3 regions of the Actinospica robiniae DSM 44927 genome follow, and region 2 is predicted to be linked to each of the others. Evidence: riboswitches for the same ligand, from Rfam matches in the RefSeq annotation. Region 2 holds a riboswitch; each other region holds the start of a gene.

What was found. A riboswitch is a leader RNA that binds a small molecule or an ion and turns the genes downstream of it on or off. The one in region 2 is predicted to bind cyclic di-AMP.
Region 1: another riboswitch for cyclic di-AMP. It lies ahead of ACTRO_RS48905 (hypothetical protein); the one in region 2 lies ahead of ACTRO_RS00160 (transglycosylase SLT domain-containing protein).
Region 3: another riboswitch for cyclic di-AMP. It lies ahead of ACTRO_RS22105 (LysM peptidoglycan-binding domain-containing protein); the one in region 2 lies ahead of ACTRO_RS00160 (transglycosylase SLT domain-containing protein).

What each region holds. Positions count from the first base shown of each region.
Region 1 is NZ_KI632511.1:3,705,608-3,715,394, reverse strand. Features, by position in the region: gene ACTRO_RS15755 (GH1 family beta-glucosidase) at 1-879, opposite strand, end outside; gene ACTRO_RS47230 (hypothetical protein) at 1,303-1,512, shown strand; cyclic di-AMP (ydaO/yuaA leader) riboswitch at 1,571-1,791, shown strand; gene ACTRO_RS48905 (hypothetical protein) at 1,801-2,532, shown strand; gene ACTRO_RS15745 (hypothetical protein) at 2,696-3,091, shown strand; gene ACTRO_RS15740 (hypothetical protein) at 3,221-3,691, shown strand; gene ACTRO_RS15735 (hypothetical protein) at 3,719-4,735, opposite strand; gene ACTRO_RS15730 (hypothetical protein) at 4,970-5,509, shown strand; gene ACTRO_RS45700 (ankyrin repeat domain-containing protein) at 5,596-5,931, opposite strand; gene ACTRO_RS43370 (C40 family peptidase) at 6,187-7,281, shown strand; gene ACTRO_RS15715 (helix-turn-helix domain-containing protein) at 7,333-7,839, shown strand; gene ACTRO_RS15710 (helix-turn-helix domain-containing protein) at 7,872-8,417, opposite strand; gene ACTRO_RS15705 (hypothetical protein) at 8,609-8,833, shown strand; gene ACTRO_RS15700 (hypothetical protein) at 9,012-9,230, shown strand; gene ACTRO_RS15695 (hypothetical protein) at 9,550-9,787, shown strand, end outside.
Region 2 is NZ_KI632511.1:25,238-35,024, reverse strand. Features, by position in the region: gene exaC (acetaldehyde dehydrogenase ExaC) at 1-274, shown strand, start outside; gene ACTRO_RS00170 (DUF779 domain-containing protein) at 320-715, shown strand; gene ACTRO_RS00165 (O-methyltransferase) at 791-1,396, opposite strand; gene ACTRO_RS00160 (transglycosylase SLT domain-containing protein) at 1,485-2,351, opposite strand; cyclic di-AMP (ydaO/yuaA leader) riboswitch at 2,357-2,513, opposite strand; gene ACTRO_RS00155 (alpha/beta fold hydrolase) at 2,893-3,762, shown strand; gene ACTRO_RS00150 (hypothetical protein) at 3,954-4,469, shown strand; gene ACTRO_RS00145 (serine/threonine dehydratase) at 4,592-5,572, shown strand; gene ACTRO_RS00140 (HD domain-containing protein) at 5,569-6,195, shown strand; gene ACTRO_RS00135 (hypothetical protein) at 6,305-6,841, opposite strand; gene ACTRO_RS00130 (protein-tyrosine phosphatase family protein) at 7,035-7,577, opposite strand; gene ACTRO_RS00125 (ADP-ribosylglycohydrolase family protein) at 7,661-8,566, shown strand; gene ACTRO_RS00120 (DinB family protein) at 8,624-9,163, opposite strand; gene ACTRO_RS00115 (hypothetical protein) at 9,262-9,787, opposite strand, start outside.
Region 3 is NZ_KI632511.1:5,243,911-5,253,697, reverse strand. Features, by position in the region: gene thrC (threonine synthase) at 1-989, shown strand, start outside; gene thrB (homoserine kinase) at 995-1,972, shown strand; gene rho (transcription termination factor Rho) at 2,326-4,281, shown strand; gene rpmE (50S ribosomal protein L31) at 4,444-4,653, shown strand; gene prfA (peptide chain release factor 1) at 4,802-5,875, shown strand; gene prmC (peptide chain release factor N(5)-glutamine methyltransferase) at 5,883-6,776, shown strand; gene ACTRO_RS22110 (L-threonylcarbamoyladenylate synthase) at 6,823-7,464, shown strand; gene ACTRO_RS22105 (LysM peptidoglycan-binding domain-containing protein) at 7,535-8,221, opposite strand; cyclic di-AMP (ydaO/yuaA leader) riboswitch at 8,231-8,447, opposite strand; gene ACTRO_RS22100 (serine hydroxymethyltransferase) at 8,787-9,787, shown strand, end outside.

The DNA of each region.
Region 1 (9,787 bases), 3.7 Mb from region 2:
CTCGAGGTCGCCGTCCTGCACGAACGACCAGTCGGTGATGTGCTTGGTGTCCATCAGCAGGTCGTGCGGGTAGAAGCCGCGCAGCTGCGGGTCCGTGAACGCGCGGTTCTGGAGGGCGTCGAGCTGGCGCTTCGCGTCGACGTCCTCGGGATTGGCCGGGTCCGCGGCGTACGTCATCGCCAAGTTGTTGGTCACGGAGAACTTGGCGTCCGGCCGCTTGACGACCTTGCGCAGCTCGATGAGCGCGAGGCCGTGGGCGAGGTTCAGGTGGTGCACGGCCTGCAGCGCCCCGATCTCGCTGCGGCGCCCGGGAGCATGGTTGCCGCTCGCATAGCCGAGGTAGGCCGAGCACCACGGTTCGTTGAGCGTGGTCCACACGGCGACGCGGTCGCCGAGGCGCCGGCCGACGACGCGCGCGTACTCGGCGAAGGCGTAGCTGGTCTCGCGGGTGGTCCAGCCGCCGCGGTCCTCGAGCGGCTGGGGCAGGTCCCAGTGGTAGAGCGTCACGATGGGCTCGATGCCGCGTGCGATCAGGCCGTCGACGACCTTCTCGTAGAAGGCGAGGCCGGCCTCGTTGATCTCGCCGGTGCCGGCCGGCAGGATGCGCGGCCAAGCGATCGAGAGGCGGTAGGCGGACAGGCCCAGGCTCTTGACGAGGTCGAGGTCCTCGTCGACGCGGTGGTAGAAGTCGATCGCGACGTCACCGGTGTCACCGTTCTCGACATTGCCGGGGACATGGCTGAAGGTGTCCCAGATGCTCGGTCCGCGCCCGTCCTCGGTGGCCGCGCCTTCGATCTGATACGCCGCTGTCGCGGCGCCGAAGACGAACCCGTCGGGGAACTTCAGACCGCTCACGCGGAAGTCGTCGGTGATGCCCATGACGTCGTGTCCCTCGTCCTTCGATGACAGGCGCGGCGATACCCGTAAGACAGCTGATCCGCCCCACGTGGCCCGGTACTCCGGCCGCAAGTCGTGATCATGCCACACCATTCGCGTGGAGTCATGTGGGGAAGGGCCGTGGGCGGCCGAGGCAAGGCCCGTCAATGTTCGTACTTGCGGCGTAGCGGCGCCGAAGGCCGCCTGGTCCTGCGGAAGTAGTCCTCTGCGAAAGAGGGAACGCACCCTTCGCGCTCCGTACGGAAGTCAGCCGGGTCCGTGCCGCGGTGAATTACGCAGAGTAATCACGAAGACCTGCGCGGCGACGGCAATAGAGGAGTCGTCGCTCAACGTGTCGCGGGAGATGCGGAGAATAGCGCTCGAGAATTCCTTTTACGCTCGGTAATCGGTTCCGCACTTATTGCGATGAATGCGGTCGAAATGACCATCCGTGCCGCGAACATGCTGGTCAGGCTCGCTTCAGGTCGACTTCTGGGGCGTTTTCGACAGGGCGCCGGGTGGGTTTTCCTCGACGCTTGGCGACTGTCCGATTACTCGGTGTGGGTAATTTCGGAGGATTTGGACAATCCGGTCAAAGTGGGTATTGTTTTCGTTGTGCACCGGCCCACGCCGTGAAAGTAGATTCCGGCACCGGTCGCACCCGCCGAGTCCGACAGGACGGCGCAGCGGTTCGACGAAGCTCCCGCAGCGACCATCCTCGGAGCCGGGGACCCAATGAGTACCAGGCACTCAACCGTGCCGGTCCCCCGGGGTGAATCGGCCCCCTCTTCACCAACGACGCCCACGACGTGCTTATGCGTCCGTGTCTTCGTCGCCCGGTGTGGGGGCTGTAGGGCGAACTCCCCTTCCGCCCGAACCCGTCAGCTAACCCGGTAGGCGGCCGAAGGAGAGGCTCTAGAACTCGTGCTGAAGAACCGCATGTCCACCTCCGCGTTCCGCACCTTCATCTCCAGCCCGCGCCGCTACCCCGCCGCCGCGCTCGCCCTGGCCGCCGTCGGCGTCGGCGTCGCCCCGCTGACCGCCTCCGCCGCCACCGCCCCGGCCAAGCCCGCCACCGCCCACGTCGCCCCCGCGAGCGTGAAGGCCACCGCGAGCACCGCCAAGGCCACCGCCGCCAGCACCACCAAGACCACCACCAAGACCACCACCACCCCGGCGAAGACCACCGCCAAGGCCGCGACCCCGACCAGCCTGTTCGCCGGCTCCACCACCGCGACCCTCGAGCCCACCGGCACCGTCGGAAGCCAGTCGCACATCACCCTGGACTCCGACCAGTGGTCCAACGCCACCTCGATCGTCAAGGCCGCTGAGGACATGCACCTGTCCCCGTACGCCGCGACCATCGCGGTTGCCACCTCGATGCAGGAGTCCAAGCTCCAGAACCTCAACGTCGCGGTCGACCACGACTCCCTCGGCCTGTTCCAGCAGCGTCCGTCCTGCGGCTGGGGCACCCCGAGCCAGCTCAACGACCCGACCTACGCGGCCAAGGCGTTCCTGAAGAACCTCCCCTCCGGCTACCAGTCGATGTCCCTGCACCGCGCCGCCCAGGACGTCCAGGCCTCCTTCAACGGCTCCCTGTACTCGCAGTGGGAAGACCAGGCCGCCCACATCGTCTCCACCATCGTCAACCACTGATAAAACCCAGCACCACACACAGCACACGACGAACCCCTCCCGGACACACCGGGAGGGGTTCGTCGTTATTTTGGTAGCTCATCCAGAGATGAGGGGGCGATAGTTGAGCGAGCCGGAACAGAGGCTGGCGAGGGCGATCGGCTCGAGGCTTGAGATCGCCCGGGTGGCCGCGCTCGACTGGGTGGACGGACCGACGCTCGGTTTCCTCGAGATCGAAGGGATTCACGGCGCCTGGTACTTCCGTCTGCTCGCGGAACATCAGCAGACGCAGGACGGCAGCGACTCGCGGCTCTTCGAGCTGTCCGCGGCTGCTCCGGGGGTCGTCGATGAGCTCGTGGTCAAGTCCGGTGAAGCGAGGAATCCAGACTGGACGGGGGTGTGGGTCCCGCGGTGGCAGTTCTCCGATGCGGCTGCGAAGGCAGCGGCGGATGCGTTCGTCGAGCAGGCCGTCTCGTCGGCTGGAGCGGTCGCGTTCATCATGCGAACGGGCGACCTCCACCGAATCGCCGAGGTCTGGCGAGTCGCCCGGCCGAGTTCGGCGGAGTGGGCCGCCAAGTGAGCGCGAGCCCGCCCATGTGCCGCGCGCGAGCAAAAGGTTGCGGGCCGCTCAACCTTCCCAAGGTGACGGAATGCTGACACGTTGATACGGGGACTAATGAGACGGGGACTCATGGGACGGGGGGAGAAGATGATCATCACGCCGACGTGGTGGCAACCCAGCATCGTGATCTCATGGGGGGTCCTTGCCGGGGGGTGCGTTGAAGCCGCCGTGAGCGAGCCGCATGGCGTTTACTCGTTCGGCGCGCTGCTGCTGCTCTGGCTGCTCGCCTGGGCCGCAGGGCGCTCGATACGGCTGGAGGTCACCGAGGCCGAGGTGATCGTCACCCGGGGCTACGTGCGCATGCAGTCGAACGTGCCCCGGCGGGTGGCGCGCAGTCGGCTCGGTGCGATCCACTACTACCCGAAGGTGATCACCTTCTGCGGACCGGACGGCACCCTGCTCATGCGGACCAAGGCCGAGTGGAGCCTGAAGCAGATGATCACGGTCGCGGCCGAGCTACAGGTTCCCATCTATGACAACAGGCGCTTCCTCCACCTGGTGCCGAGGAGAACGGGACGCCTGGCATACGACCCCGTCTACGGCCGGCGGCCCCGCTGACGGGGACGGGCACTGGTTCCCTGCCGGTCAGCCTTCCTCGCCGCGCCGCCTCTTGCGGCGGAAGTACACGCCGGTCCCTCCCAGCGCCACGAGTGCAAGCGCTCCGACGCCCGTCGCGAGCAAGGTGCCGCCGTGTTGCTTGCCTGCCGAGTCAGAGGTGGCGAGGGCGACGGGGTCTACGGCGGGCGCGGCGGTTGACTGGCCCGATTGAGGCACGGCACTGGTCGTTTGCGTGAGCGCGGCAGATGGCTGCGGGCTCGCCGAGGGCGGAGCGTCGATGGTCGCCGAGGCAGCGACGCGAGACGCGGCCGTGTTCACGCCCGTGGAAGATTTGCTGCTGGCGGCTGGGGCGCCGCTCTTGCCGTGGGCTGACGCCGGAGGCGAATAGGGCGGCGAGTTCCCATCGGTGACGCCCGGAGGAAGGACGCTGGTGCCCGTGTTGAAGCACGTCGCGCAGTCCAGCGCCCACGAGGTCTGAAATCCCGGCGCCTCGACGCCTTCGCGGTAGAGCGCTGCCACGCTGGCGAAGCCGTAGTTCGAGTCGTTCCACGAGGTGAACTCCAGGCCGAGTTCCATCGTCGTCGAGCCCGCCTTGACCGGCAGGTAATCCGGCAGGGTGGCAGTGGCGCACACGTCCCTGGCGTCGCCCCCGAGCGTCGGGCAGGAGCCGGGGACGGCAGTGGCGCTCGTCCAGGAGCCGTCGATCTTCCAGAAGACCTTGGGCCAGACCAGTTTGACGGAGTTCGGGATCGTGCTCAGGGTGACCTGCGGCTCGACCAGGCAGTCGGGACCGTCGTTCTGCACGGTCGCGGTGATGGCGATCATCTGGTTGATCGCCGACGTCGACGCGAAGTACTGGTCTACTGAGGCCAGGAGGGAGTCGCAGCCGCCCAGCGAAGCGGCGGGGGCAGAGGTCGAGGCCGCCGTGCCCGCGGCTTCGGCCGTCGACGCGGCGGCCACGATGGTCACGCCGAGCAAGGCGGCCACGGTTGCCGCGCCTGCGAGGGAAAATATGGAGTGGCGCGCGGGGCGTGAGGCGGACATGGCGTTCCCGTCGCATTGAAACGGAGGACGAAGGCGGGCGAGGTTAGCAAGGGCTCGGCCAACGGTGCAACCGCCCTTGTAAAGCACGTGGGAACATGGCTGGGGCGTCATGCATGCGATCCTCGATTTCCTTCAGCCGGGCTGGGAAGATCGCGACTTCTTCATCGCGTATGGACGCGTCTAGGCGGCCGCGGCTGGGCGCCATCTGTCGGCAGAGCCTGGGAAGCTCTCGCCATGGGCGTGATGTACGACTATTTCGCGGCGCCTTCGGACGCCGCCGCCGCTGCGACTATCGACCTGGCTGGCGGTCCAGGCGGCCCACTGTCCCAGTTGCCGATGCCGTTTCGCGACCTGGTGGCGAAGTACGGGTTTGAGGGCGCGCGCCGATTCCTGAAGTCGACGGTCCGCGTATCCGACGCAGGCATTCCTGCACTGTTCACGAAGGGGTTCGACCCGGTAGCGGATCTTGGTGCCGTGTATGCGCTGCTGACCGGCGCAGGTCCCGAAGTTCTCGACAAGCTGGGCGATGTTGTGGTCGCCGAGAGGGATGGTGGCGAGCGGCTGGTCCTCTCAATAAGTGCCGAGGTGAGCGACAGCCTCGCCTGTTCGACCCCGGGCGATCTTCAGAGCGCTGCGGCTGAGTGGGTCGAGGCCGAATCGCCATATCGTCAGGTTGACGTGGAAGGCATCTCGGGTCTTCTTGAGCAGCTTGCCGAACTGGCTCGCATGGCTCGTGCCCGTGGCGATGGGCTGTACTGCTGGGTGTGCTTGTGACAGCCACCTGCGTTGTTGCCGCCAGGATGCCTGACCAAGCGGGCAGGTCAGAGAGGCCGCACGTTTCTTCCTCACAAGTCGGCAGCTCAGCGTGACCGGCCGATCCAGGCGTTCATGAGCTCCGCCGCCAACCAATGTCCGCGCCGTTCCGCTTCGGCGACGACTGTGACGCCATCGGCGCTACGCAACGGGTCCGCCCCACGGGCAAGGAGCAGCGCGGTGACATCGACATGCAGCGGCTTACCCGTCTGGTCGTGGCCGTCGATCTCGGTGTCTACCGCGTGACGGAGCAGGGTCCAGCCGTCACCGTTATCGTCTTCGACGTCATGACCGGCATCGTGAGGTTCGGATCTTCGCTCCGGCGCCCCGGGAAACGCGGAAGAACTGCGCTTATCGCGAAGAACTTGAACGGGTCCGGGCATATGGCTAGAGTCCGGTCCAGATGTCCGCGCTGGCGGGGCTCGGGGCCTCGGGGCGGAGATCTGCGCCGCGCGTCGACGACGCGGGCGTTCACAGCGTGACCGCGGCTCGTGCACCGCGGACCTCCATCCCCTTTTGGGGCCCATTCGCCTGGCAGGACCGGGATTCTCACTCTCACCCGTGGGTGACTCCTGCGCGACTTCCCGCCGCAGGACCGTGAGCTGTGTTCCGGCTAGGCGTCATCGGAAGAGGACCGCATGTCAGCTCACCGTCCCCCCACGCACCCGACCCGTCCGCCCACGTACCCGACTCCCGTCCCGCACCCGGCCCGTCCGCATCCGTATCCGTACCCGACCCGCAGGACGCTCACGGCGCTCGCGGTCGGGGCGAGCGCGCTGATCTCCCCGCTGCTGGGGCAGATCGACGCGCACGCCGACGCGGAGGAGCCGATCTCGCCCGCCGCGTACGAGCAGGAGCTGAACGCCGCGGCGACCGCGGACGAGGCCTACGACGCGGCTCTTGCGCAGGCCGCGCAGCTTCAGCAGAGGATCGACGCGCTTCAGGCGCGGATCTCGTCCGACATCGGCGCGCGCGACGCTCTCCAACGGACGCTCGGTTTTCAAGCCGCGCTGCAGTACCGGGGCGGTGCGATGCCCGGCCTCGAGCTCGTCCTGGACGACGACCCCGCCGCATACCTGAACGCGGCCCTGGTCCGCGAGGAGATCGCCGGCGAGGATACCAGGGCCTTGCGATCACTGGCCGAGGACGAGGCGCGGCTCGCCGCGGACCAGTCGCTCGTGCGGGCCGACCTCGCCCGACAGCAGGCGGCCGTCGACGCCGCGCAGGGCCGCAAGGATGCGGCACTGGCCGCGGCGAAGGGGGCGGAGGCGATTTTCGACGCCCTCGGCAGCGCCGGGCAGCGGGCCGTCTCCGCGGCCGGGCAGGGGGTGGATCCGGGACGGGTGCATCTGACCGCGACGGCTCCGAACGCGCGCGCCGCCGCCGCGGTGGCGTATGCGGAGTCGAAGGTCGGCGATCCGTACTCCTACGGTGCCGCCGGACCGAACGCGTTCGACTGCTCGGGCCTGACGATGGCGGCCTGGGCGCGGGCCGGGGTCGCGCTGCCGCACAACGCCGCCGCTCAGGCCGCGATGCTGGCCGCGGTCAGCGTCTCCCAGCTCGAGCCCGGCGATCTCGTCTTCTACAGCTACGACGGCGGTGCGATCGCGCATGTGGCCGTCTACGTGGGCAACGGACTGGTCGTCCACGCTCCACGGCCCGGTGAGGACGTGCAGTACGGCAACGTCTTCACCGTCGGCCCGATCGTGCGCGTGGGCCGGGTCACCGCCTAGCCGGCACGTGCGCAGTCGCGAGAGCACGGATACCTGGACGGGGTGGATCGTATGGCGGGCAGAGGGCGCCCGAAGGCCGAGTTGACGCTGACGGCGACGGAGCGGGCGGAGCTGCTCCGAGCGGTCCGAGTGGCGCAGGCTTGGCAGAGCTATGTGCTGCGTTGTCAGATCGTGCTGGCGAGTGCGGACGGCGCAACCGACATGCGGATCGCCCAGGAGCTGGGCGTCTCGATACCGACGGTGGGCAAGTGGCGCGCCCGTTTCCGGGCCGCGGGCATCGACGGGCTCGTGGACGTCCCCAGGCCTGGGCGCGGACCCGCCGTCAGCCGGGAGGAGCGTGCCTGGATCGCGGCCCTCGCCGCCGGCGGTCCGGGCGTGTCGGCGGCCGTGGGGGAGGCAGCGGAGGCGGCGTCCGCGGACCACTGGACCCTGGACGCGTTGGCCGAGGCGGTGCGCGGTGAGGGCATCGGCGTGGGCCGCGCGCAGCTGCTGCGGATCCTCGAGGACGAGGGCGTCCGGTGGCGTCGAACGACGTCGGACGGCGCGCAGACACCGTGACGCCGCGTAGCCGCGCCCGCGTGCGGCTGCGGCTACGCCTGCGGGCCCTCGTCCTCGTCGCCGTCTCCGGGCTCGGACTCGGTTTCGTACCCGCCTTCATCCTCGTCCCCCTCGGCCTCCCGGCTGTGCCGCAGCAACGACTCGACGAGGGCGGCGACGTGCTGGCGGTCCCGCGCCGAGAGCTGCTGGAGGCTCGCGATCAGCAGGTCCACCTCGGGCGCGGGCGCGGGCTCGTACATGTAGATCCCGACCGACTGCGCGGCCGCGCGCCGGACCACGTCCAACGGCAGCTCGAGGCCTTGGGCGAGGCCGCGCAGCGTCGCGGACTGCAGCATGCGCACCGGCCGTTCCCCGGAGACGAGATGATGCACGGTCGACTTGGAGATGCCCCCGCGCCGCGCCACCTCCCCGTAGGACAGGCGCTTCTCCTCCATCCGCTGGCGCATCAGCGTCCGCAGCGGGTTGGGCGTCTCAGCGTCCTCGGTCGTCGGAGCGGTCGCCGGGACGGCCGAGGCGGCGCCTTCGCTATGAGAGCTCGATCGAGGACGTCCACGGCCGTTCGCAGGGCTCGACTCCACACTCATTCTGTTTCGACCCGCGCGCGCTGCTGGCACGTATCCATCCCCTTCCGCTCATGGCGATTGTACCGGGGTGATGGGCGTGTCGTTTGCATGTGCCGGGTTTAGGGGATAGCGTTCGTTCGTCCAAACCGAACGATTCGTTCGGCAAGATTAGACGCTTAGCGCCGCATGCGCGGCAAGGAGAAACCATGAGCATCAAGATCGACGAGCTCGAGGCCGAGTCGGCCGAGCTGCTGCCCGGCCGTGAGGCGCTGGGCCGCCTGCGGTTCAGCTTCACCAAGACGGTCAACGTCACCAAGCACGTCAACGTCGCACATGTGGACGCCACCAACCTGTCCGAGGCCGTGAACTACCAGTCCGCCGGCGCCACCGCGGCCAGCGAGGCCGTCCAGACCATCAGCATCACGCAGTAGTCGGGGCGGGGCCGCGCGGCGGCTCCAGGGTCGCAGGGCGCGACGCAACGCGGCCTGCGGCAGACGCGCCATTCTTCGATGCCGCGCGTTCTCGAAAGTACTTCATTTCCGGGTTCCCCGAAACCCCTTCGTCTTATTCCACTTCCCTGACTTCCCCGACTGAAAAAAGGAAATTCGCATGAGCATGAACATCGACGAGCTGAACGCCGAGTCGGCCGAGCTGCTGCCGGGCCGTGAGGCGCTGAGCACGCTGAAGTTCAACTTCACCAAGAACGTCGTCGTCACCAAGCACGTCGCCAACGTGGGCGCCACCAACCTGTCCGCGGCGGTGAACTTCCAGTCGTGCGGCGCGGACGCCGAGTCGGCGGCGGGCCAGACGATCAGCATCCACCAGTAACGGCGGCGTGGGCCCGCCGAGTCGGCCCGGCGGCAGGCACGACTGCCGCCGGCCGCCTCGGCGGGCAAGCATCGCAGCCGGCTGTCGAACTCGCTCGCCGCGTCCGTTGAGACCGCACGGACCCGGCATCGGCAACCGCATCCGAGACACCATCCGACACCGCGCGCCCACCCCCGGCGCCGCGGCGTCCAGGGGCACCCACAGCCGTCCAGTGAGGCCGCGGCACCGGCCCCGGCACCGGCGGACACCACCAATCCGCAGCCGTCCGGGCCGGTCGTGACGCGCGCCGTCGAACGAGTTTGTGGAGGATCGAGCCAGAATGACTGCCACGGGGACGACACCCCAGGCGTCCATTCCGGGACCAGGCGGCTTCGCCACGACCCCGTGGCTGCCCCAGTCCCGGATCCCGCAGTCCCGGATCCCGCAGGAACCGGTGCCGGACCCGGTATTCCCCACGCCCAGGCGGAGCCAGGGGTTGCGCCTGCACGGCGAGTACCAGGGGTCCGGGCTCACGGAGCCGCGCTACATCGCCCGCCGGGGCGACGGGCAGGTCGTCC
Region 2 (9,787 bases):
CGACGACGCGATCCGCATCGCCAACGACACGCTCTACGGCCTCGGCGCGGGCGTGTGGACCCGGGACTCCGCGCAGGCCTACCGGGCCGGCCGGGCGATCCAGGCCGGCCGGGTGTGGACCAACTGCTACCACCTCTACCCGGCGCACGCGGCGTTCGGCGGGTATAAGGGTTCGGGCATCGGCCGGGAGAACCACAAGATGATGCTCGACCACTATCAGCAGACGAAGAACCTGCTGGTCAGCTACAGCCCGAAGGCCATGGGCTTCTTCTAGGCCGACGACGGTTCGGCGACGGTGCGCAGCGGAAGGGGCGAAGCCATGACGATGCCGCAGGAGCGGTCCGTATCCCGGGTCGCGGTCACGGATGCGGCCGCCGCGCTGATGCGCAGCCTCTACCAGGCCAACGGCCCGCTGATGTTCCATCAGTCCGGCGGCTGCTGCGACGGCAGCTCACCGATGTGCTACCTGGAGGGCGAGTTCCGCACTGGCGGCTCGGACGTCCTGCTCGCCCGGATCGAGGTGCCCGGGGTGGGGGAGCCGGTGGCGTTCTGGATGGGCGCCGCCCAGTTCGAGCGCTGGCGCCACACCCACCTGACCGTGGACGTGGTGCCGGGCCGGGGCAGCGGCTTCTCGCTCGAGGCGCCCGAGGGCGTCAGGTTCCTGATCCGGTCGCGTCTGTTGACCGACGCCGAGGAGGCGGCACTGGCCGAGTGAGGGCGGACGCGGCGGGACGGCGCCGGCTCGGCGCGCCGGCCCGCCGCGGTCTCGCGGGCACAGTGAGCCGGTTACTCAGCCCACATAGGTGGCGAGCAGGGCCGACCACTCGGGCGTCACGCGGACCTGCGTCGCGCGTAGCCGGGGGTGGGCCAGCCAGTGCAGCCGAGGCAGGTCGACGGCCTCGCCGAACCGCGGCGGCCAGCTGGTGAGCGGGCTGAAGTCGTCCATCACGATCAGCCCGCCCGGCGCCAGCCACTGCGCCGGATCGATCGGCCCGTCGTCCGGTCCCTTGCCCTGGCCGCCGCCGTCGAGCACGAGCAGATCGAAGGGTCCGTACTTGCGCAGCCGGCTCACGTCGCCTTGGACGACCTCGACGTTGGGCCGGGCGTCGAAGAGCTCTGCGGCCAGTGCGGCGCGCTCCGGATCCCGTTCCACGCTGACCACCTGGGCATCCTGATGCGCTCCGGCGGAAAGCCAGGCCAGCCCGACCCCGCAGCCGGTGCCGGTCTCGCCGATCCGGCCGGCCCCGACGCCGCGGGCGAGCACCCGCAGCAGCTCGCCGTGCTCCGGCAGGCAGCTGTAGTCGAAGCCCTGCCCGCGGGCGAGGCGCACCGCCGCGGGCACCAGCCCGGGCAGGTCTTCGAGCCCTGAGTATGCCGCTGTTCCATCGACTGTCACAGAGTTCTACGATACACGGCGGAACCCCGCGCACCCGGGAAGGGATGCGCGGGGTTCGGTGTCGCGGACCGGCTGTGCGGGTGTCGGCTTAGTAGCCGGACCAGCAGGAGCCGCCGCAGCGCTCGGCCACCACGTTGTCCAGGCCGCCGTAGGTGTCCTGGGCGTAGATGACCGCCGCGATGATGTTGTCGACCGGGTTCCAGATGTCGTCGTAGCCGGAGAGCGCGTAGGCGTCGAAGGTCGGCTGGATGACCTGCATGAGGCCGATCGACGGGGTGCCGGCGGCGGCGTTGGAGTCCCAGTCGTTCTCCGCGTTCGGGTTGCCGGAGGACTCGTTCATCGCGGTCTGGTAGATCGCGTTGTAGGTCACCGAGTAGCCGTGCGCGCTCAGGATCGAGATCGCCTGGTTGATCCAGCCGTCGAGGTCGTCGGCGTAGCCGGAGGACGAGGACGAGCTGCTGCTCGACGAGGAGCTCGAGCTCGCGGAAGAGCTGCTCGAGGAGCTGGAGGAGGAGCTCGAGGACGAGGAGGCGGACGCCTTCGAGCCGCTGGGCAGCGCGATCTTCCAGCCGATCTCGATCAGGTCGGGGTCGGTCAGCTTGCCGCCGTCGGACTGGGCCTTGCCCTTGTTGAGCTTGTAGATCTGCGGGTAGTCGTAGCCGTCGCCGAGGGCGGCCTTGGCTATACCGAAGAGCGTGTCGCCCGCGACGACGGTGTGGACCTGCTGCTTCGTGGAGCTGCTGGACTTGGAGCCGGTGCTGTCCGAGACGGCGACCGCGTGCACGGTGACCGAGTGCGCGGTCGTGGCCTGCGGAACCGTGGCGGTGGCCGGAGCGGCGGTCGCCGCCGAGGCGATGCCGGGCAGCGCCGCCGTCCCGAACGTGGCCGCGCAGAGAGTGAGGGCGCGGGCACGATTCCGGACGAAGGAGAGCCTGGGCTTGCGGTGCGATGACATGCGTGCTCTTTCCTCTTCGCCCGCCTACCGGGTTAGCTGACGGGTTCGGGCGTAAGAGGTCGCCCTACCGCGCCGGCACGGCGCGGATTCACCCCAAGGGGATTGGGTCCCCGGCTCCGCGAGGGCACGTCAAGGCCGGTGCGGATTCGGCGGTTGCGCTGCCGGTCGAGTATTTACGCGACTTGACAGCAGCGACTGAATGGAACCTTAGAGGCAATGCGCTCCGATATGCGAGCCAGGGCAGTAACTGCTTAATAACGATGCGGTCTGTGAGGGGAAGAGATGGAAAGGGTGATGTGGCCGGTGTGGGTTCCGGTGTCCCTTATGGGGTTCCGCCTCATCGTCTGTTGGTAAGATACTGGTGAATAAGTCATGGTATTCACTGCTAAAACGGGCGAAACGGACATCGTTCGAGTCCCCTTCGGATTGTTCAGGATCTTTTTAAAGCGGCCCGCCCGCCCTTACTCCCGGAGCTCCGGTGTCGTATCGTCGATGGCGCAGTGGCTCGGCTGCAGTCGGTAGCGGCGGCGAGGAAGTTCTCATGTCCGACACTCAAGGTGACCGCCTCGCGACGGGCGGCTGGCACCGGCGGGCCGTCGAGGTCGGCGGCCTCACCTTCGATCTCGCCGAGCAGGGCCCGGCCGACGGTCGGCCGGTGCTGCTGCTGCACGGCTTCCCGCAGACGCACCGGGCCTACGACGCGTTGGCCGCCGTGCTCGCCGCGGACGGCGCGAACCTGCGCCTGATCGCCCTCGACCAGCGCGGCTACTCGCCGGGCGCGCGGCCCGCGGACCCCGGCGCCTATACACTGCCCGAACTGGCCGGAGACGCGGCCGGGATCCTCGAGGCGCTGCACCTGAGCGCGGTCGACGTCGTCGGCCACGACTGGGGCTCGCTGGTCGGCTGGTTCCTCGCCGCGCACTACCCCGACCGCGTGCGCACCTTCACCGCCGTCTCCGTGCCGCACCCGGCCGCCTTCGCCGCCGCGCTCGCCGCGAGCGCCCAGCAGCGCCGCATGTCGTCTTACGTCTCGCTCTTCCGCGACCCGGCGAAGGCGGCGCGCGTGCTCCTCGAGGACGACGCCCGCCGGCTGCGCGCGCTCTACCGTCCGCTCGACGACCGCGCCGCGGCGCCGCACCTCGCGGCGCTCAGCGACCCCGTGGCGCTGACCGCCGCGTTGAGCTGGTATCAGGCCACGAAGTTCGGCGAGGGCGCGCACACCCCGACCGTGGACGTCCCGGTCACCTACGTCTGGTCCACCGCCGACGCCGCGATCTCCCGGGACGCGGCCGAACGCTGCGTCGAGCACGTGGCCGGGCCGTACCGCTTCGTCGAGCTCGAGGGGATCAGCCACTGGATCCCGGACGAGGCCCCCGAGGCCCTGGCCGCCGCTCTGCCGTTCCCCGCCTGAGCCGGCCGCCGCCGTCGGCGCCTCGCCCCACCCGTAGCACGCGTGCCCCAGGCATCTTCCGTCGCCGCCACCTCCCGCACCGCCCCAGAATTCCCGGAACATCCATCTCGTCGCAGAGCATTGCGATCTGGTCGGCTTCGCCCCGATAGTGAATACGCAATCGCTCTCCCACAGCGAGAAAGGATGTCAGTATGGTGCTGCTCCATAAGCTCCACCCCATCGCGGCGATGGCCGCCGCGTCGGGGGCCGCCATGGCGCTGTCCCTGGTGGCCGGCTGCCCCAGCGCGGAGGCCGCCGCCGCCCCCGCCGACGGTTCCGCCGTATGCGCGGCGAGCTTCCCGATCGCCCTCAACGGCTTCGCCTTCACCCCCGCCACGGTCGTGCCCGGCGGCTCCGCCACCGCCGACCTGATCACCACGAACTGCAGCAACGCCGCCGTCGACACCACCGAGATGTGGTCCGGCCAGTGGCTCCCGCTCAGCTCCTCGGGCGCCCTGCCCACCGGCTGCCCCATCATCGACCCGCTGCTGCGCGCGGTCGACTACCGGGCCGGCCAAGAGGTGGCCGAGAACACCGTCTACACCGTACCGACCGGCTGCCACGCCGCGGAGCTGCAGGTCACCGTGCGCATCACCGGCTCGAACGGCGCGCTCGGCCTGACCGCGACCGCGGTGCTCGACATCGTCCAGATCACCCCGGGCAGCTGAGCGCCGCCGGTGATCCGCAACGCGCGAGCCTGAGCGAGTAGCGTGGAGCGGTATCCGCCCGGCCGGCCGGGCGGATACCCTCCGCCATCCGCCCGAGCAGCACCCGAGGAGGGCTCGCCGCCATGGCCGACCGCTCCACCGCGCCGTCTCTCATCGGCCCCGCCGACGTCGCGGCCGCCGCCGACCGCGTCTCCGGCCGCATCCGCCCGGTCACCCTCGCGCCCGCCGACCCCGGATCGTCCGGCACCGAGGGCGCGCACGTGACGTTCGCTCTCGAATACCTCCAGCACACCGGCAGCTTCAAAGCCCGCGGCGCCGCGAACCTGGCCGCCGCGCATCAGCAGGCCGGCACGCTGCCGGAAGTCGGCGTGGCCATCGCCTCGGGCGGGAACGCCGGCCTCGCGTGCGCCTGGGCCGCCCGGGCCACCGGCACCCGCGCCACCGTCTTCGTCCCGCTGAGCGCCCCGGCCGTCAAGGTGGAAAAGCTACGGGGTTACGGCGCCGATGTGCACCAGGTCGGATCAGAGTACGCCGACGCCCTCGCCGCCTCGCGCACCTTCGCGGCGGCGTCGGGCGCGCTGCTCTCCCACGCCTATGACAATCCCCTGATCGCGGCCGGAGCCGGCACGCTGGCCGCCGAGATCCTGGCCGCCTCGCCGCGGAAAGTGGACACCATCGTCGTCGCGGTCGGCGGGGGAGGGCTGTTCGCCGGTGTGGCCGCGGCCGTGTCCGGTACCGGGATCCGCACCGTCGCGGTCGAACCGGAGAACTGCCGCGCCCTCAACGCCGCCCTGGCCGCCGCGGGCCCCGTCGACGTAGCGGTGGAATCAGTGGCCGCAGACGCACTCGGTGCGCGCCGCACATCGCAGATGGCTTATGAACTCGCGCGCGGCGAGCACGTCAGCAGTGTCCTGGTACCCGACGCCGCGATCGTCGAGGCCCGCCGGCACCTGTGGGAGACCTACCGGATCACCGTCGAACCAGGCGGCGCCACCGCGTGGGCAGCGCTGCGATCGGGTTCATACAAGCCGGAAGAAGGCGAGCACGTCGTGGCAGTGCTCTGCGGAGCGAACACCGACCCGGCGGACCTGGTGAACCGATGAGCGAAGCGACGATCGAAGCCTGGATGGCGCTGACCGGCGCAGAGCACGCCCGGCCGGCCGGCGAAGACCTGCTCGCGCGCTATGCGGAACCGCATCGGCGCTACCACACGCTCAAACACCTGGACGAAGTGCTCGCGATCGTGGCGGAGCTTTCCGCGGAAGCGCAGGACGCCGACGCCGTGCGACTGGCCGCGTGGTTCCATGACGCGATCTACACGATCGGGTCATCCTCCGGGGTCTCGAACGAAGAAGCCAGCGCGCGCCTCGCGGAGCAAGTGCTCGGCGAGCTCGGTATACCCGCGGCGCGCACCGCGGAGACAGCGCGCCTCGTGCGTCTCACCCAGGCGCACAAGTCCGAGCCGGGTGACCGGAACGCCGCAGTGCTCTGCGACGCAGACCTGGCGATCCTCGGCGCCTCCCCGGAGCGTTACCGGCAGTACGCGCTAGAGGTGAGGCAGGAGTACGCCGAGATACCCGACGAGGCGTTCCGCCGCGGAAGGGCGGAGATCCTGCGGTCGCTGCTCGAAGAGCCCACGCTCTTCCGCACCGCCGCCGCTCGCGAGCGCTACGAGGAGCCCGCGAGGAAGAACCTCACTGCTGAAATCGATGCGCTTACGTCCTGAGCTCACTCGCCCGCGCGTGCCCCTGCTCGGCTTTGCCGGGAGGGGTCGTTCACGGGGCGAAGCCTGGCAGTCGCGTGCGCCGTGGTGCGGTACCTCAGACCCGCGTCGGTCAGCTGACCCTGGCAGCGCGCCGGCGCAGCAGGAACCAGGCGGCCCCGCCCGACGCCACCAGCCCGATGCCCTCGGCCAGCCCGCCCGGCGTGGTCAGCGAGGCGCCGTCGCCGGTCCCCGCGCCACCGATCGGGGTCAGCCCGGTGCTCGCGCCGTTCGCGACCACGAGCGTGCCGTAGAACGGCCCCTGCTTCCGGCCGCTGTTCGAGGTGCAGATGAGCGTCACCTGGTACGAGCCGGGCGCGATGTTCCTGGGCACCTGCCCGGTGCCGCCGATCATGCTCTTGAGCGGCCCGATCGTGATCGCCGGGATCCCCGGCACGCTCCCGGTCTGGAAGGTGACGGTGCCGGTCGAGGGGTAGTCGCAGTTGCCGCCGTCGAACACGGAGATGGTGCCGCCGGGGGCGACCGGGTTCGGCTGGATGATGATCGAGTTGTTCACTCCGCCGCCGCCTGAGGCGAGCGCGGGTCCCGCCGCGCAGAGGGTTGCCAGAACCGATCCGCCGAGCGCTATCGCCGTCCGCTTGCCGTTCATACCAGCCTTACCGCCTTAGTCCGTGAGTGGGCTGCGATCGTTGGTCGCGCGCGAAGGGCACGCACCCTCCACGCTGCGCCACCTGACGCGGCGGCACGAACCGGGATACGCCGTTGGACTGACCGTCAGCGGGCGGGCCGCCGCCCGTCCAGGCGGGCGGCGTATGGGCCGAACGAGTTACGCGCCCGCCGCGCTACCTCGCCTCGGAACTCGGCCGCCCCGAGAACTTCCGGACGTAGCGCTTCTGCCAAGGCGTCTCGACGGCATGAGCGTCGTAGTGCGCGCGCACGTAGGCGACCGCCTCGCCCGGGTCGACGCCGTCGAGCACGGCCATGCAGGCCAGCGCCGTCCCCGTTCGCCCGTGCCCGCCGGCGCAGGCGACCTCCACCCGCTCGTGCGCCGCCCGCGTCCACGCCTCGACGATCGCGTCGAGCGCGTCGGCGCGGTCGGACGGCAGCCGGAAGTCCGGCCAGCGCACCCACCGGGCCGTCCAGGTGAACTCGGGCGGCTGCTCGCCGAGGAGGTAGAGGCCGAAATCAGGGCTTCGATGCGTGGCGACCGTGCCTGCTGCGCTTGCTGCGCCCTCGCCGCTGCTCCCACCGGCGCCTTGTCCGTTTGTCGCGGCAGCTTCCTCCGGCGTCGTCGGCCGCCGTAGCCCGCGACCCCGCACGAGCCGTCCGGAGGGCAGTTGCAGCAATCCGGGAAGCCCTGGTTCCCACAGTTCGTCGTTGCTCACTCGTTCAGCCTAATCGTCGGCCGCTGCCAACGCTGGATCAAACCGCGAGCGCCGCATTCGCCTTGCATGTCAGACTGGCCGCCATGACTGACGACCGCCGTAACCGTGCCGTCGCGTCGCTGCGCGGCCTGGCCGTCGGCGACGCGTTCGGATCCTGCTTCTTCGTGCCAGAGAACTACGACGCCCTCGTCGCGCGCCGCCTGCCGGCCGACCCCTGGCGTTGGACGGACGATGCCGAGATGGCCTGCTCGATCTTCGCTGTGCTCGACCGCCTCGGCGAGGTCGACCAGGACGCGCTGGCCGCGTCCTTCGCCGCGCACCACGACTTCGACCGCGGATACGGCCCGGGCGTCAACCGGATGCTGCGGCTGATCCGGCAGGAGGGCGGCGACTGGCGCAAGCTCGTCGCAGAGTCCTGGGATGGGCGCGGATCGTGGGGGAACGGCGCCGCCATGCGGGTCGCCCCGCTCGGCGCCTACTTCGCCGACGATCCGGAGCGGGCCGCAGCGCAGGCCGCTGCCTCCGCCGAAGTGACGCATGCTCACCCCGAAGGCCTTGCCGGCGCTGTCGCCGTGGCAGTCGCCACCGCGTTGGCCACCACGAGGCCACGGGTCGAGGGCGCGCAGTGGCTGCGCGACGTCGCGGCGCACGTCGCGCCCGGCCTGGTGCGCGACGGCATCGCCAACGCCATCAGTCTGCTGCCGCTCGAAGACTCACAAAGCGCGGCCGCGACGCTCGGAAACGGCCGGGAGGTCTCGGCGCAGGACACCGTCCCGTTCTGTCTGTGGATCGTGGCCAAGCACCCGGACGACTACGTCGAGGCCTTGTGGGCGACGGCCGTCGCAGGAGGCGACATCGACACGACCTGCGCGATCGTCGGCGGCATCCTCGGCGCCCGGCCCGGCCGCGGTCAGGGCGGAGTGCCGGACGGGTGGCTGCGCCGCTGCGAGCGACTGCCGGACTGGGCGGGCGTCGACGACGCGTCTTAGCCGGGTAGCCGCGCGGCCGGACCATCACGCAGCGCGGTGCCGAGACTCAGCCCTCGTTCACTCGTTCATCAGCGCCCGTCCTCCTGCCGCCTGGTAGAGGTCGCGCAGCAGCGCCACTTCGGCGGCGTGGTGGATCACCTCGTCGGCCGCGTGCAGTACCAGCGCGTGCACCGAGTCGTCGGCGTAGGGGCCGAAGTTCGGCCCGATCGGACGCTCGAGCCCGGCCTGGTCCAGCTTCTTGACGTGTCCGACGAACCGGTCCCACTCGCTGTCCACGAGGGCCGTGGCCGCGGCCGGGGACGTCGTCCACTCGCGGCCGCCGCCGTCCTTGTCCTCGAACAGGCGGTCGGTGTAGCTGCGCAAGCAGTCCGTGATGTGCCACAGCCGCCAGGCGATGGTGGTCAGCGGGGCCGGCTCGGGCTGCCCGGGCTCGAGGTCGACCCGCTCGACGCCGTCATCGCCCTCGCGCACCGACCAGCAGCCGGGAGCCGGCTCCCACAGGTACTCCCGCTCCTCGAGCCCGTCGATCCGATGGTCGAACCGCTGATGGGCGTACTCGAGCAGGGCGACGAGCTCTTCGGTGGTCGACTTGGCCATCGCAGCCTCCGGATCCGGTGCGCGGATCGGGGCGATTCCCGATCTTCGCCCTCACGCTAACACCGGCCTCCGACAATTCCCGGACCCCCGCCGGGCCGTCAGTCCTGATCGTCGGCGTACACCTGCGGTCCGGATTCCTTGACCGCCTCCGCCGTGGCCGTCTTCTCCCACTTGTAGGCCACCGACGTGTCCTGCGTCATGTTCGTGTAGACCGCCGTCGCCTCGACCACGTACCGGTACTCCGATTGCAGCGACCACCACGTCGCCGCGGTGTAATAGTTCTGGCTGTTGCACGGGGCCGCACCCGGCCCGGAGTCGGGGCACCAGATGCTGAACTGCTTGGAGCTCGCCTTCGCCAGCGCCTTCTCCGCCTTGTCCGCGGTCGCGGCGTCGGGGAAGGGCCAGATCTGGACCGAGACGAGGATGTCGTTGTTCGATTCCACCTTGTCGACGCTCGAATCCACCACGTAGCTGCCGGTCATCGCGTTCTTACAGCCGTACTCGTTGAGTACGTTCTGCACGCTCTTCGACATCGTGGACTGCACGCACTTCTTCTCGCCGGCGGCTTCGAGCGTGTAGGTGATGTTCTGCGAGTCGGTGAACGAGTGCATCAGCAGGGCGTCC
Region 3 (9,787 bases), 5.2 Mb from region 2:
TGGTCACGCTGGGCGAGGGGGGCACGCCGCTGGTCTACGCGCCGACCGTGTCCGAGCTCACCGGCTGCGAGGTGCACCTGAAGGTCGAGGGGATGAACCCGACCGGCTCGTTCAAGGACCGCGGCATGACCATGGCCATCTCCAAGGCCGCCGAGGCCGGGGCCAAGGCCGTGATCTGCGGGTCCACCGGCAACACCAGCGCCTCGGCGGCCGCGTACGCGGTGCGCGCCGGGATGATGTGCGCGGTGCTGATCCCGGACGGCAAGATCGCCATGGGCAAGCTCAGCCAGGCGCTGGCCCACGGCGCGAAGATCCTGCAGGTGGCGGGCAACTTCGACGACTGCCTGACCATGGTGCGCGAGCTCGGCGAGCAGTACCCGGTGGCCGTGGTCAACTCCATCAACCCGGACCGGCTGGCCGGCCAGAAGACCGCCGCCTTCGAGATCGTGGACGAGCTCGGCGACGCGCCGGACGTGCACGTGCTGCCGGTGGGCAACGCGGGCAACATCTCGGCCTACTGGATGGGCTACTCGGAGTACGCCCGCGACGGGATCGCCACGCACCGGCCGCGGATGTTCGGCTTCCAGGCCGCGGGCGCGGCCCCGTTCGTCTCCGGCGGCCCGGTCAGCCACCCGCAGACCATCGCCACCGCCATCCGGATCGGCAACCCGGCGTCCTGGGACCTGGCCGTGGCCGCGCGCGAGGACTCCGGCGGCCTGATCGAGGCGGTGACCGACCGGGAGATCCTCTCCGCCTACCGGCTGCTGTCCTCGAAGGAGGGCGTGTTCGTGGAGCCCGCCAGCGCGGCCGGCGTGGCCGGGCTGCTCAAGCTGACCCGCGAGGGCCGGCTGGACCCGGGCCAGCGGATCACCGTGACGGTCACCGGCAACGGGCTCAAGGACGCGGACTGGGCCATCAACGGCGCGCCGCAGCCGCCCAAGGTGGCGTGCGACGTGGTCTCCGCCGCCGGGGTGCTGGGGCTCGCGTGAGCCCGGTGCCCGCCTCGTACGCCCCCGGGCCGGTCACCGTCCGGCCGCCGGCCACCAGCGCCAACCTGGGCCCGGGTTTCGACGCGTTCGGACTCGCGCTCGAACTGCGCGACGAGGTCACCGTCGAGGTGACCGGGTCCGGGCTGGAGGTGACCGTGGAGGGCGAGGGCGCCGGATCAGTGCCCTTGGACGAGACGCACCTGGTCGTCAGGTCCCTGCGAGCCGCGTTCGACCGGCTCGGCGGCCAGCCGCCGGGGCTGCGCGTGCACTGCGTCAACCGGATCCCGCACGGGCGCGGCCTCGGTTCGTCCTCGGCCGCGATCTGCGCCGGCATCATGGCCGCGCGGGCCGCGGTCGCCGACGGCGAACTGCGGATGGACGCCTACGGCGCGCTCGATCTGGCCACCGAGCTCGAGGGCCATCCGGACAACGTCGCCCCCTGTCTCGTCGGCGGGTTCACCACCGCGTGGATGGACGGCGAGGGCATGGTGGACGTGCTGCGCTCGGAGCCGGACGAGAGTGTCTCAGCGGTCGTGTTCGTCCCGGCCACGCCGCTCTCCACGCACGTCGCGCGGGGTCTGCTGCCGAAGGAGGTCCCGCACGCGGACGCCTCGTTCAACGCCGGCCGGGCCGGTCTGCTCGCGCTCGCGCTCACGTCGCCGGATCTGGCCCCGGAGCGTCGTAGGGAACTGCTGTACGCCGGCACGGCCGACCGGCTGCACCAGGACTACCGCGCGAGCGCGATGGAACCGAGCGCGGGCCTGATCGGGCTGCTGCGCGCGGACGGACACCCGTCCGTGGTCTCCGGCGCGGGCCCGTCCGTGCTGGCCTTCGGCGTGGCAGGAGCCGCCGCTCTCCGGCCGGCGCAGTATGCTCGCCCCGGAATCGCGGCGGTGGGCGCACCCTTCACCGCCGTGATGCTCCCGGTCGCCGCGCGCGGGGTGGCAGTCGACGGAGTCCGGGCCGGTCAGCGGGAACGGTGAGTGGGCAGCGGCGGCGAAACGCCGGGCACGGAAGGTGGGGAATGCCACAATGGCGAGAAAGTGTTAGTCTGGGTGTCGCAACCGGTGTTCGCGGCGGTACGCGGGCTGGAATCCCTATGACAGCCACCGTTCCCACCGCGCAGTAGAACTCAGTTGCCCCCTCCTCCTGGCAGTCCCGTCGCGGTCGTCCCGCGCGCGCGGCGTCACGCCGCCCGTGCCGACACCCCCGTCGACGGCCAGGCCTCGAAACCCATGGTCCTCGGCCGCCATCGCCTCACGGCGCAGGCCGGGGGCACGACCGGTCGCCGCTCCGGCGCATGCCGCGCGGCGCCCGCTCCAGGGAAGGACCCTTCGTGAGCGAAACCACCGAACTGACCACCGCACGCCGTCGATCCACCGGCGGCGGCCCCGGCCTGGCCGGACTGCTGCTGCCCGAGCTTCGGCTCAAGGCCTCCGAGCTCGGCATCAAGGGCGCGACCCGGATGCCCAAGAGCGCGCTGATCGAGGCTATCGAGCAGCACCAGGGCGGCGGTGTGCAGTCGGAGCGGGAGAAGCCCTCCCGCGGCGGCAAGGGCGGCGAGTCGGCCGCCGAGCCGCAGGAGTCGGGCTCCGCCGAGTCCGCTCCGCGCGAGCGCACCCGTGGCCGTCGCGCCACCGCGCCGCAGCAGCGCATCCCCGAGCAGACCCGCCCGGCGGCCGAGGCCCCCGCCACGTCGAGCCAGCCGGCGGCCGAGCCGCAGGCCGAGGCCCAGCCCTCGCGCCGGTCCCGCCAGCAGACCGCGAGCACGAGCGCGAGCGCCACCGCGGTGGCCGAGGCGCCCGCCGCCGCTCCGGCGCAGATCCAGACGCAGACCCAGGCCCCCGCGGCCGGCGGCGAGGCCGGCCAGGCCGACGGCCAGCGGCTCTCCCGCCGCGAGCGCGAGCGTGAGCGCCGTCGCGGCCGCGACGGCGGCCAGAACGAGCGCGGCGGCGACCGCGGCGACCGTGGGGACCGCGGCGAGCGCGGCGACCGGCGCGGCAGCCAGCCGCCGCAGAGCGGCGGCGGCCGGGACGCGAACCGGGACAACGCGCAGAACGACGACCGGGGCAACCGGTACCGCGAGCGAGGCCGGGGCCGGCGCGGCCGCGACGGCTTCGAGGGCACCCAGGCGCCCGAGCCGCAGTTCGCCGAGGACGACGTGCTGATCCCGATCGCGGGCATCCTGGACGTCCTGGACAGCTACGCGTTCGTGCGCACCACCGGCTACATGCCCGGGCCGAACGACGTGTACGTCTCGCTCGCCCAGGTGCGCCGGTACGGCCTGCGCAAGGGCGACGCGATCGTCGGCGCGGTGCGCCAGCCGCGCGAGGGCGAGCGCCGGGAGAAGTTCAACGCGCTGGTGCGCCTGGACTCCATCAACGGCCTGGCCCCGGACCAGGTGTCCCAGCGGCCCGACTTCAACAAGCTCACCCCCCTGTACCCGCAGGAGCGGCTGCGCCTGGAGAGCGAGTCGGCCAAGCTGACCACCCGGATCATCGACCTGGTCGCCCCCATCGGCAAGGGCCAGCGCGGTCTGATCGTCTCCCCGCCGAAGGCGGGCAAGACCATGGTGCTGCAGGCGATCGCCAACGCGATCACCACGAACAACCCGGAAGTGCACCTCATGGTCGTGCTCGTGGACGAGCGGCCGGAAGAGGTCACCGACATGCAGCGCTCGGTCAAGGGCGAGGTCATCGCCTCGACCTTCGACCGCCCGGCCGAGGACCACACCATCGTCGCCGAGCTGGCCATCGAGCGGGCCAAGCGCCTGGTCGAGCTGGGCCAGGACGTGGTCGTGCTGCTCGACTCGATGACCCGCCTGGGCCGCGCGTACAACCTGTCCGCGCCCGCCTCCGGCCGGATCATGTCCGGCGGTGTGGACTCCACCGCGCTCTACCCGCCGAAGCGCTTCTTCGGCGCCGCGCGCAACATCGAGCACGGCGGCTCGCTCACCATCCTGGCCACCGCGCTGGTGGAGACCGGCTCGAAGGCCGACGAGGTGATCTTCGAGGAGTTCAAGGGCACCGGCAACCTGGAGCTCAAGCTGGACCGCCGCCTGGCCGACAAGCGCATCTTCCCGGCCGTGGACGTGGACCAGTCCGGCACCCGCAAGGAGGAGATCCTGCTGGGCGCCGAGGAGCTGGCCATCATCTGGAAGCTGCGCCGGGTGCTGCACGCGCTCGACCAGCAGCAGGCGATGGAACTCCTGCTGGACCGGATGAAGAAGACCAAGTCCAACGCCGAGTTCCTGATGACGATCCAGAAGACGGCGCCCGGCGGCGGAGAGTAAGCAGTCACTCTCCGTATACCCACTGATGTGCGTACGGTCCGCGACGGCGGAAGGGCGGGAATACCCGGCCTTCCGCCGTTGTAGGATGGTACGTCGGTCCCGGTTCCCGTCCGCGCATCTCCGCGCCGGCGACCCGGCGGCCCCGAGAACCTAGGAGCACCCATGAAGCCCGGTATCCACCCGGAGTACGCGGCCACGACCGTGACCTGCGCCTGCGGCAACACCTTCGAGACCCGCTCGACCGTGGCCAGCGGCAAGATCAGCTCGGACACGTGCTCGCAGTGCCACCCGTTCTACACGGGCAAGCAGCGCATCCTCGACACCGGCGGCCGGGTCGCCAAGTTCGAAGCGCGCTTCGGCAAGAAGAAGTAGCGCGTCGGACGGCGCCAGCGTGCGGGCTACGGCCCCGCAGGCTGGCGCCGTCTCGCATGTGCGGCCGCGGGCCAGTGACCTGCTGTGCCACTGACCCGTCGGCCGTCCACTCGCCGGTCGCATGACATGAGGAGCCGAGGAACCCAAGGTGTTCGAGGCGATTGAGGAACTGCTCGTCGAGTACGGGGAGCTCGAGGCGCGCTTGGCCGACCCCGCGGTCCACGCCGATCAGGCGCTGGCCCGCAAGCTCGGCAAGCGCTACGCCGAGCTGACTCCGATCGCGGAGACGTACAAGTCGCACCAGGCGAACGCGCAGGACATCGAGGCCGCGCGCGAGCTGGCCGCGGAGGACCCGTCCTTCGCCGAGGAGCTGCCCGCGCTCCAGGCCCGCAAGGGCGAGCTCGAGGGCAAGCTGCAGCAGCTGCTGATCCCGCGCGACCCGAACGACGAGAAGGACGTGATCCTCGAGATCAAGGCGGGCGAGGGCGGCCAGGAGTCGATGCTCTTCGCCGGCGACCTGCTGCGGATGTACCTGCGCTTCGCCGAGCGTCAGGGCTGGAAGACCGAGCTGATCGAGTCCACCGACTCCGATCTCGGCGGCTACAAGGACGTCTCACTCGCCGTCAAGTGGCGCGGCACGCCGCAGCCGGGCGAGGGCATCTGGGCCCGGCTCAAGTACGAGGGCGGCGTGCACCGGGTGCAGCGCGTCCCGGTCACCGAGTCGCAGGGGCGCATCCACACCTCCGCCGCCGGTGTGCTCGTGCTGCCGGAGGCCGAGGAGGTCGAGGTCGAGATCAACCAGAACGACCTGCGCATCGACGTGTTCCGCTCCTCCGGCCCGGGCGGCCAGTCGGTCAACACCACCGACTCCGCGGTGCGCATCACCCACCTGCCCACCGGGGTGGTCGTCTCCTGTCAGAACGAGAAGTCGCAGCTGCAGAACAAGGAGTCCGCGATGCGGATCCTGCGCGCCCGGCTGCTCGCCTTCGCCCAGGAGGAGGCCGAGAAGGAGGCCTCGGACGTGCGCAAGAGCCAGATCCGCACGATGGACCGGTCCGAGCGCATCCGCACCTACAACTTCCCGGAGAACCGGCTCTCCGACCACCGCACCGGGTTCAAGTCCTACAACCTCGACCAGGTGCTCGACGGCGACCTCGACGGGGTCATCCAGTCCTGCGTGGACGCCGACCTCGCGGCGAAGCTGGCCGGGCCGGGGAACTGAGCCGACGATGTCCTCCACCCCCGCCGAGACCCCGGCAGTGACGCCGGGCCTTAACCTGCTGCTGACGGAGGTCGCGCTCGCGGCCGCCCGGCTGGCCGAGGCCGGGGTGGGTTCGCCGCGCGCGGACGCGGAGGAGCTTGCCGGCTGGATCCACGGGGTCACCCGCGGCCGGCTGCACACCGTGCCCGACCGCGAGTTCGACGCGCGCTACTGGGAGGCGGTGGCCCGCAGGGAGAACCGCGAGCCGCTGCAGCACATCACCGGCCGCGCCTACTTCCGCTACCTCGAGCTGGCCGTGGGCCCCGGCGTGTTCGTGCCCCGGCCGGAGACCGAGGTCATGGTCGGCTGGGCGATCGACCGGCTGCGCGAGCTCGACATCGCCGAGCCGCTGATCGTGGACCTGTGCGCCGGCTCCGGCGCGATCGCGCTGGCCATAGCCCAGGAGGTGCCGCGGGCGCAGGTGCACGCGGTCGAGCTCTCGGACGAGGCGCTCGAGTGGACCCGGCGCAACGTCGAGGGCAGCCGGGTGACGCTGCATCAGGCGGACGCCCGCACCGCGCTGCCCGAGCTCAACGGCCAGGTGGACCTGGTCATCTCGAACCCGCCGTACATCCCGCTGACCGAGTGGGAGTACGTGGCCACCGAGGCGCGCGACTACGACCCCGAACTCGCCCTGTTCTCCGGCGAGGACGGCCTGGACATGATCCGCGCGCTCGAGCGCACCGCGCACCGGCTGCTGCGGCCGGGCCGCTGGCTGGCGGTGGAGCACTCGGACCAGCAGGGCGGCTCGGTGCAGCGCATCTTCCTGGAGGAGCTGGGCTGGGTGGAGGCGGGCGACCACCGCGACCTGACCGGCCGTCCCCGGTTCTTCACCGCCCGCAAGGACGGGCTCAGGCCCTAGCATCAGCACCTGAACACTCCGCCCGTCAGCATGGAGGTTGATAACCGTGAGCCGCCGCTACGACTGCGCTGATCCGGATCAGCGCGCGACCGGCCTGCGCGAGGCCGGCGCGACCGTCCGCCGGGGCGATCTGATCGTGCTGCCGACCGACACCGTCTACGGGATCGGCGCGGACGCCTTCTCCAGCTCCGGCATCGAGGCGCTGATCGCGGCCAAGGGCCGGGGCCGGGACATGCCGGTCCCGGTGATGGTCGGCGCGCCGAGCACACTGCACGGCCTGGTCTCCCGGTTCTCGGAGAAGGGCTGGGACCTGGTCGACGCGTTCTGGCCGGGCGCGCTGACGATCGTGGCCCGACACCAGCCCTCGCTGCAGTGGGACCTCGGCGACGCCCGCGGCACGGTCGCGCTGCGGATGCCGCTGCACCCGGTCGCGATCGAGCTGCTGACGGCCACCGGCCCGCTCGGGGTCTCCTCGGCGAACAAGTCCGGCCACGCTCCGGCCACCACCGCATCCGAGGCGCAGGACCAGTTCGGCACTCTGGTGGAGATCTACCTCGACGGCGGTCAGACCGTCGACAGCGTCCCGTCCACGATCGTGGACCTGACCGGCGACGCGCCGCGGCTGCTGCGCGAGGGCGCGCTCACCTTCGACGAGATCGCCAAGGTCGCGAGCAACCTCACCCGCTGAGAACGCAGGAGAAGGGGTCCTGCCCGGGGCACGCACCCGGGCAGGACCCCTTCTCTCATGCGCCCGGGGTTCAGCCGAGCTGGAGCACCTGGCCCGGGTAGATCAGGTCCGGGTTCGAGCCCACGACGGACTCGTTGTCCTGGTAGAGCGTGTGCCAGTCGGAGACGCCCTCCTTCTGGGCGATGCCCGAGAGGGTGTCGCCGGCCTTGACGGTGTAGCTGCCCGAGGCGGACGAGGACTTGGCGCGGTGCTTGCCCTGGTAGCTCGAGGAGCCGGAGTCGCTCGAGCTCTTCGACGAGCTCGAGGAGCCGGAGCCGGACGAGTTCGAGCCGCTGCTCTTGTCCGCGGAGGACGAGGACGAGGACGAGCCGGAACCGGAGGTGTTGGTACCGCTGTAGGTGGTCGAGCTGCCGGCGTACGCGCCGCAGACCGGCCACGCGCCGATGCCCTGGCCGGCCAGGACCTTCTCGGCCACGGCGATCTGCTGGGACTCGCTGGCGTCGTTGGCGTACTGCGCGTACTGGCCGCCGCCGTAGGCGAGCCAGGTCGACTCGCTGAACTGCAGGCCGCCGTAGAACCCGTTGCCGGTGTCGATGGACCAGTCGCCGCCGGACTCGCAGTTGGCGATGGCGGTCCAGTTGACCGAGTCGGCGGAGGCGGTGGAGGCCATCACGACCGGCACGGCGATCGCGGCGCCGGCGAGCGCGGCGGTGGCCACGGCGCGGCGGGTGAAAGACTTGGGGGCGAGCTTGGTCATGCTGAAGACTTTTCCTCTCTCCCACGCCTGCGAAGTGAGCTGTCGGATTCGGGCCGGAAGAAAGTGGCCCTACCACCGGGAGATTATTTATCCCCCCGGAAGATTCACCCCAAGCCTTGGACCTGCGGATACAGTCCGCGTCCCGGCGATATTCGGGTCCTCCGCTCCTGCCCCTTACTTAGTTGGAATCCGCTGGCCGATGGGCAGGATTAGGCGTTCTCGACCCGGGTCCGGAATTTCGGACGTCTTCGACCGTAGAGCACTTCTTCCGATATTTTCAAATTCGTCCACAATATGTGATTACTTATGTGCGAGGCGTTTCGAATGTTTCGGAAATATAACCTGACGCAATTTCACACTCACGTTAGGTCATTCATGAACGCTTTCGGGCGCCGAGGGTGACGGCGTGAATGCACGATGCACGCGCCGCCGGGCGAGCCCCCGTGAACCACCGCTCGGCGAAGCGGGACTTTTGGCCTAGTGCCTCGGCTGGGACGCGTGCTTAGTGTGGAGGAGTCCCCCTCAGCACCAGCGGTTTCTCCCCCTCGTGTTAGGAGCGTGGCCCATGGCTCCCGTCGCTGCTCCCACTCCGGCCTCCACCCGGTCCGCCTCTCCCTTCTACGGCCCCGACTTCGCCGACCTCATCCGGACCGATCCGCAGATCGCGGGCGTGATCCTGGACGAGGTGGAACGCCAGCGGGGCACCCTGCAACTGATCGCCAGCGAGAACCCGACCTCGCCGGCGGTGCTCGCCGCCCTCGGCTCGGTCCTGTCCAACAAGTACGCCGAGGGCTACCCGGGCCGGCGCTACTACGGCGGCTGCGCCGAGGTCGACCGGGCCGAGCGGCTGGCCGTGGACCGCGCCAAGGCGCTGTTCGGCGCCCAGCACGCGAACGTGCAGCCGCACTCCGGCGCCTCGGCGAACCTGGCCGTGTACGCGGCGCTGCTGCGCCCCGGCGACAAGATCCTGGCGATGGCGCTGCCGCACGGCGGCCACCTGACCCACGGATCGCCGGGGAACTTCTCCGGCACCTGGTTCCAGTCCATCGGCTATCCCGTGCGCGAGGACGACGAGCTGATCGACTACGACCGCGTGCGCGATCTGGCGAAGGCGCACCAGCCGAGGCTGATCGTCTGCGGCGCCACGGCCTATCCGAGGCTGATCGACTTCGCCGCGTTCCGCGAGATCGCCGACGAGGTCGGCGCGTACCTGCTGGTCGACGCCGCGCACATCGCGGGCCTTGTGGCGGGCGGTGCGGTGCCCTCGCCGGTCCCGTACGCCGACGTGGTCAGCCTGGCCACGCACAAGACCCTGCGCGGCCCGCGCGGCGGCGCGATCCTGTGCCGGGCCGAGTTCGCCGACGCGATCGACCGGGCGGTCTTCCCGTTCGCCCAGGGCGGACCGCTGATGCACGCGGTCGCCGCCAAGGCGGTGGCCTTCGGCGAGGCGGCCACGGACGAGTTCGCCGCGTACACCCGGCAGGTCGTGGCCAACGCGCGGGTGCTCGCCGAGGCGCTCGCCCGCGAGGGCATGCGCCCGGTGACCGGCGGCACCGACACCCACCT